DNA from 2 places in the Microbacterium sp. NPDC012755 genome. Region 1 is predicted to be linked to the other one. Evidence: predicted binding sites of a transcription regulator. Region 1 holds the regulator's gene; the other holds the start of a gene.
The links. Region 1 encodes HrcA, which represses chaperone genes, less so after heat shock. Its sites were predicted from a motif close to TTNGCACTCGNNNNNNNCGAGTGCNAA; they were not measured.
Positions count from the first base shown of each region.

Region 2: a site for HrcA is predicted at 1,574-1,600, ahead of groL (chaperonin GroEL). Genes of this name have one in related genera too.

Region 1 is NZ_JBIBCT010000001.1:3,357,951-3,361,360, forward strand. It holds gene ACFY5A_RS15730 (16S rRNA (uracil(1498)-N(3))-methyltransferase) at 1-24, opposite strand, end outside; gene dnaJ (molecular chaperone DnaJ) at 28-1,143, opposite strand; gene hrcA (heat-inducible transcriptional repressor HrcA) at 1,182-2,210, opposite strand; gene ACFY5A_RS15745 (carboxylesterase family protein) at 2,281-3,410, shown strand, end outside.
Region 2 is NZ_JBIBCT010000001.1:40,475-43,884, forward strand. It holds gene groL (chaperonin GroEL) at 1-1,537, opposite strand, end outside; gene ACFY5A_RS00220 (LytR C-terminal domain-containing protein) at 1,662-2,240, opposite strand; gene ACFY5A_RS00225 (DUF3263 domain-containing protein) at 2,309-2,566, opposite strand; gene ACFY5A_RS00230 (DUF2332 domain-containing protein) at 2,576-3,410, opposite strand, start outside.

The DNA.
Region 1 (3,410 bases):
CTCGACCAGAAAGTGCAGCGCCATGGCTCAGTGCGAGCGGAAGCGGTCGCGGAGCTTGGAGAACAGCCCCTGCTGGAACTGCGCGAGCTGCGGTCCCGGCGACTTCGCCTTCTTCGCGAAGTCCTCGATGAGCGCGCGCTGCGCGGAGTCGAGCTTGGTGGGCGTGACCACCTGCACGCCGACCCTGAGGTCACCACGCTGGGATCCCCGCAGCGGGGTGATGCCACGGCCCTTGATCGTCAGGACGTCACCCGACTGGATGCCGGAGCGGATCTCCAGGTCGACCTCGCCGTCGAGCCCCTGGATCTTCGTGTCCGTTCCGAGGATCGCGTCGGTCATCGATACCTCGAGCGTGGCGAGGAGGTCGTCGCCGTCACGGCTGAACGCCGCGTGCGGGCTCACCGTGACCTCGACGTACAGATCGCCGTTGGGGCCACCGGCCTTGCCCACCTCGCCGGAGCCCGGCAGCTGCAGTCGCAGCCCGGTCTCCACACCGGCGGGGATGTCGAGGGACACCGTACGACGCGACCGCACGCGCCCCTGACCAGCGCAGGTTCCGCACGGGTACGGGATCGTCGTGCCGTAGCCCTCGCAGGTGCCGCACGGCTGCGAGGTGATGACGTTGCCGAGAAGGCTGCGGACCTGACGCTGCACGTGGCCGGAGCCGCCGCAGATGTCGCAGGTGACGGGCGACGTGCCCTCCTGGCAGCAGGATCCCTGACACGTCTCGCACAGCACCGCCGTGTCGACCTCGATGTCGCGGTGCGCGCCGAACACCACGTCGCCGAGCTCGAGGGTCACACGCACGAGCGCGTCCTGGCCGCGCTCGCGCCGTGACCGCGGACGCGCGCCGCGCCCGCCGCCCTGCGCGGCGCCGAAGAAGGTCTCGAAGATGTCGCCGAAGCCTCCGAACCCGCCGAAGTTTCCTGCGGCGCCGTCTCCGCCGCCCATGTCGTACCGGCGTCGCGACTCGTCGTCGCTGAGCACGTCGTACGCGTGCGTGACGAGCTTGAAGCGCTCCGCCGCCTCCTCGCCCGGGTTCACATCCGGGTGCAGCTGACGCGCGAGGCGTCGGTACGCCTTCTTGATCTCGTCGGTGGACGCCTCTCGGGATACCCCGAGAACCTCATAGTGATCCGCCACGATGGCCCTTCTCCGTGTGTGTTCGTTCGGCGGCCGCCTCAGCGGCTCGCCTCGTCTTCGTCGAGCATCCGCGACAGGTAGCGGGCCACGGCCCGCGCCGCCGCGAGGTTGCTCGGATAGTCCATGCGGGTCGGGCCCATGACGCCGACGCGCGCGGTGCCGCTCGGTGCGGCGTAGTTGCTGGCGACGATCGACGCCTCGCCGAGACCGAACGGAGCGTTCTCCGTGCCGATGCTCGCGGCGAGCCCGTGCACGTCGGTCTCCATCTCGCTCATCAGCCGCAGCAGCGTCACCTGCTCCTCGATCGCCTCGAGGAGAGGATGGATGCTGCCGCGGAAGTCCTGTTCGCGCCGGGCCAGAGTCGCGGCCCCCGCCATGACGAGGCGCTCCTGGCGGAACTCGCCCAGCTCGTCGATGATGACGGTCGCGAGGGCGCGCAGCGCGGCATCCGTCGTCGTGTCATCGGCGAGCAGGGTCTGCAGGCGCTCAGCGGCGTCGCTCACCGCACGGCCCGTGATCAGCGCGGACAGCCGCGCCCGCAGCACCGCCACATCGGCCTCGTCGAGCTCGATCGGGAGCGGGGTCATGCGCTGTGAGACGCCGCCGGCGTCGGTGACGAGCACGACGAGCATCCGGCTCGGCGCGAGCGCGACGAGCTCCAGGTGGGTCAGATGCGCCCGGGCGAACGACGGGTACTGCGCCAGGGCGACCTGCCCCGTGAGCTGCGTGAGCACACGGACGGTGCGCGCCATCAGGTCGTCGAGATCGGCGGGGTCGGCGAGGAAGGACTCGATCGCGCTGCGCTGAGCCACGGTGAGCGGCCGCAGCTGAGCCAGGTGGTTCACGAAGACGCGATACCCCTTGTCGGTCGGCACGCGCCCCGAGGAGGTGTGCGGAGCGGCGATCAGCTCCTCGTCCTCGAGCAGCGCCATGTCGTTGCGGATGGTCGCCGCGGAGACGCCGAAGGAGTACCGGTCGACGATCGTGCGGCTGCCGACGGGTTCGTGCGTCTCGACGTAGTCCTGCACGATCGCGCGCAGCACCTGCAGGCCTCGCTCTGTGACCATCTCACCCTCCCGCCTGGCACTCGGACCGATAGAGTGCCAATCCTATCGCGTGCGCCCTAGGATGGCGCTCATGACCACGCCGTCCACCGCTTCCGTCAGCACCGGGGTCCTCCGAGGAACCGTCGAGGACGGCGTCCGTCGCTTCCTCGGCATCCCGTATGCCGCGCCGCCGTTCGGGGACAACCGGTTCCGCGAGCCGCAGCCCGCTCCCGCCTGGACGGGCGAGCGCGACGCCACGTCCTTCGGCCCCACGTCTCCCCAGCTCCCCTACTCCGGCGCGACCGGCGAGCTGCTGGGTTCGGTGCGCATCGACGGCGAAGACATCCTCACCGTCAACGTCTGGTCCCCGGTCGACGCCTCGGACGCGCCCGTGCTGCTGTGGATCCACGGCGGCGCCCTCGAACGCGGCACCGCCGCGCTCTCGATCTACGACGGCACGGGATTCGCACGCGCCGGCATCGTCTTCGCCTCGATCAACTACCGCCTGGGCTCGGAGGGCTTCTCCGTGCTCGAGGACGCACCGCGCAACCTCGGCCTGCGCGACGCCGCGGCCGCCCTCGACTGGGTCCACCGCGAGATCGCGGCGTTCGGCGGCGATCCCGCGCGCATCACGGTGATGGGCGAGTCGGCGGGCGGCGCGATCGTCGCCGGTCTCCTGGCCCGTCCGAAGTCGCGTGCGCTGATCGCTCAGGCGATCATCGAGTCCGGTCCTCTGGAGGCGCAGACACCGGAGAAGGCCGGGCGCGTCACCGCGCAGCTGGCGAAGCGGCTCGGCATCCGCGCCGATCGGGAGTCCTTCGCCGGCGTCGACCCCGATCAGCTCCTGCAGGCCCGCCGCGAGCAGTCGGCAGGCTCCTCTCCCCTCGCGGGCGCGCCGGGATTCCAGTTCTCGATCGACCCCGACAGCCTCCCCCGGTCTCCCCACGAGGTGCTCGGCGAGATCGACACCCCGCTGCTCATCGGCAGCAACACCGACGAGTACCGGCTGTGGTTCCCCCCGGAGGCGCTCGCCGGCATCAGCAGGGCGAAGCTGCTGATCGCGCGTCTCGCGCTGCGCATCCCCGGCCGTGCGGTGGCCGCGTACCGCGCCGACTTCCCTTCGGCGTCGACCGGGGAGATCTTCGGACAGCTCGCGACCGACGTCATGCTCCGCGCTCCGCTCAGTCGTGTCGCGAGAGCACGCCCCGCGAACACCCACGT
Region 2 (3,410 bases), 3.3 Mb from region 1:
GGAAGAGGCCGGCGATCGACGCCGCGTTCTGCAGAGCCGAACGCGTGACCTTGGCCGGGTCGATGATGCCCGCTGCGAACATGTCGACGTACTCGCCGGTCGCAGCGTTCAGGCCGTGACCCGAGGCCAGCTCGGCGACCTTGTTCGCGACGACACCCGGCTCGAGACCGGCGTTGAGAGCGATCTGCTTCAGCGGAGCCTCGATCGCGACGCGAACGATGTTCGCACCGGTCGCCTCGTCACCCGTGAGGGTGAGAGCGTCGAGAGCCTTGGTGCCCGACTGGATGAGCGCGACGCCACCACCGGGGACGATGCCCTCCTCGACGGCTGCCTTCGCGTTGCGGACGGCGTCCTCGATGCGGTGCTTGCGCTCCTTGAGCTCGACCTCGGTGGCCGCGCCCGCCTTGATGACGGCGACGCCGCCGGCGAGCTTGGCGAGGCGCTCCTGCAGCTTCTCGCGGTCGTAGTCGCTGTCGGTGTTCTCGATCTCGCGACGGATCTGGGTCACGCGACCCTCGATCTGCTCCGCCTCGCCCGCACCCTCGACGATCGTGGTCTCGTCCTTGGTGACGATGACCTTGCGCGCACGGCCGAGCAGGTCGAGCGTGGCGTTCTCGAGCTTGAGGCCCACCTCTTCGGTGATGACCTGTCCGCCGGTGAGGATCGCGATGTCCTGCAGCTGCGCCTTGCGACGGTCGCCGAAGCCGGGAGCCTTGACGGCGACCGACTTGAAGATGCCCTTGAGCTTGTTCAGCACGAGCGTCGCGAGAGCCTCGCCCTCGACGTCCTCGGCGATGATGACGAGCTCCTTGCCGTCCTGGATCACCTTGTCGACGATGGGCAGGAGGTCCTTGATGTTGGAGACCTTCTGGTTCGCGATGAGGATGTACGGGTCCTCGAAGACAGCCTCCTGGCGCTCCGGGTCCGTCACGAAGTAGGGGTTCAGGTAGCCCTTGTCGAAGCGCATGCCCTCGGTGAGCTCGAGCTCGGTGCCGAAGGTCTGCGACTCCTCGACGGTGACGACACCCTCCTTGCCGACCTTGTCGATCGCCTCGGCGATGAGCTCGCCGATCGCGGGGTCGGCTGCGGAGATGGACGCCGTGGCGGCGATCTGCTCCTTGGACTCGATCTCCTTGGCGCTGCTCAGCAGCTCCTCGGTGATCGCCGCGACGGCCTTCTCGATGCCGCGCTTGAGCGAGATCGGGTCGGCGCCGGCCGCGACGTTGCGCAGGCCTTCGCGGACGAGGGCCTGTGCGAGGACCGTGGCGGTGGTGGTGCCGTCGCCGGCGACGTCATCGGTCTTCTTGGCGACCTCCTTGACGAGCTCCGCACCGATCTTCTCGTACGGGTCGTCCAGCTCGATCTCCTTGGCGATGGACACGCCGTCGTTCGTGATGGTGGGGGCGCCCCACTTCTTCTCGAGCACGACGTTGCGGCCACGCGGGCCGAGGGTCACCTTGACCGCGTCGGCGAGGATGTTGAGGCCGCGCTCGAGGCCGCGGCGGGCCTCCTCATCGAAAGCGATGATCTTTGCCATGAGTTTTGTCGTCCCTCCTGGACGTAGACGTTGGGTTTAGCACTCAGAGTGAGAGAGTGCTAACGCCATTCTGGCACTCGACACCTTCGAGTGCAAGCCGCGAGGAGGGTGCGCCGCCGACCGATCAGGGGGCCGGAGTCTCCTCCGTGGTGGCCGGGGCGGAGGACGAGCGGTCGAGGCCGATGACGACGGTCAGCTGCTTGCCCCCGGTCTCGTTCATGGAGGCGTAGAAGTCGCTCTTCTGCACGTCCGCTCCGCCGATGAGGTTGGCGAGCCCGATGGCCGCGAGCTCGTCCGCGTCGTCGACGTAGTACACGGTCGTCGTGGCGAAGTCCTTGCTGGCGCTCTCGGTGGCGGAGACCTTGTCGGCGGTCCATCCGCTGTCGATGAGCTTCGCCCGGATCTGAGCCTCGAGGCCCTCCTCCGGAGTCGCGTTCAGGATCATCACCGAGTAGGCGGTGTCGACGACACCGGTCTCGACCGGCGTCGGCGTCGACGACGGCACGGCCTCGGGGAAGAGCGTGATGCGGCCCATGACCACGAGCGAGCCGAAGATGCCTGCGATGATCAGCACCAGCGCGGCCACGAACGACCAGAGCAGCACGACCCAGCCGTTCATGCCGGGGGCTTCGGCGCGATGCGCTCCTACACGTCCTGCGGAGTGGGGGACGTCGTCGAATCGGTCACGAGTGGGCTTGGACACCACTCGATGCTAGCGGCACCCGCCTGTGCGTCCGCATCACGACGGCGGCGGCGTCCGAAACCGCGGACTCAGCCGACGAAGCCGGGAGTCCTGGCCGAGCGCTGCAGCGCACGGGACTCCCTGATCCGACGGAGCCTGCCGACGAGCATCGGGTCGTACGCCAGAGCGGCGTCGGAGTCGATCAGCCGACCGAGCAGCTGATAGTAGCGCGCCGAGCTCATGCCGAGCTGCGCGCGGATCACTTCTTCCTTCGCGCCGCTGTGCCGTGGCCACACGGTCTCCAACGCGAGGATCGCACGATCGCGCTCGGTCATCTCTCCCAGCATGAGAACAGGTTAGATCGCCGCGACGCCATCGCCGCCGCGCCACTCCCACCATCGTCCGAGCGGATCAGCCGCGGCCCGCACCCTGCCGTCCAGCGCGACGACGAAACCGCTCCAGGATCCGTCGTCGACGGGGGGCTCCCAGACATCGAGGAGAGCCGGCGGATCGATGGTGATCCATCTGGCCGGGAGCGCGCGGATGGCCTCGACGAGCGCGAGCCTCTGCTCCCGGGGGATGTGCACCAGCACGCCGGGGGTGGTGATGACGAGCGTCGCACCGTCCGGCGCCTCCGCGGCGAGCGCGTCGATCCGCTCCAGGGCGTCACCGGCGATGAGGTGCGGAGGGTCGGATGCGGCGATGTCGAGCGCCGCCGTGACGCGATGCTCGCGCCCCTCCTCCCCCGGCCAGACGAGGCCCTGCAGCCAGCGGCGATCGCGTTCGTCGGACGCGTCGAGGGGCGCGAGGTCGATGCCGGCGCGCCACACGACCTCCGGCAGGCGCAGGGGTGGAATCCCACCGTCGATCACGCTCTCCAGCACGACGGCCGACGGGCCGTCCACCGGGTCGAGAGATCGCCGCAGCATCCCTTCTCCGTCGACGAACCGATAGGAGTACCGGTCGGGATACAGGCAGAGCCCTGCCGAGGCGCCGATCTCGAGCAGCGCGATGGGGCCCTCGATCTCGCTGAGCACGGGGAGCAGCGGCGCGAGGCGGAGGGGCTCGTTGGTCTGGAGCCGTCTCCCCGTGCACTCCGCGACGATCTCCTCGGCATGCGCGAGCACGAACCCCCGCCAGGCGCCGTACGCGGTCAGATCCGCGCCGAGCATCCGCGTGACGGCGAAGACC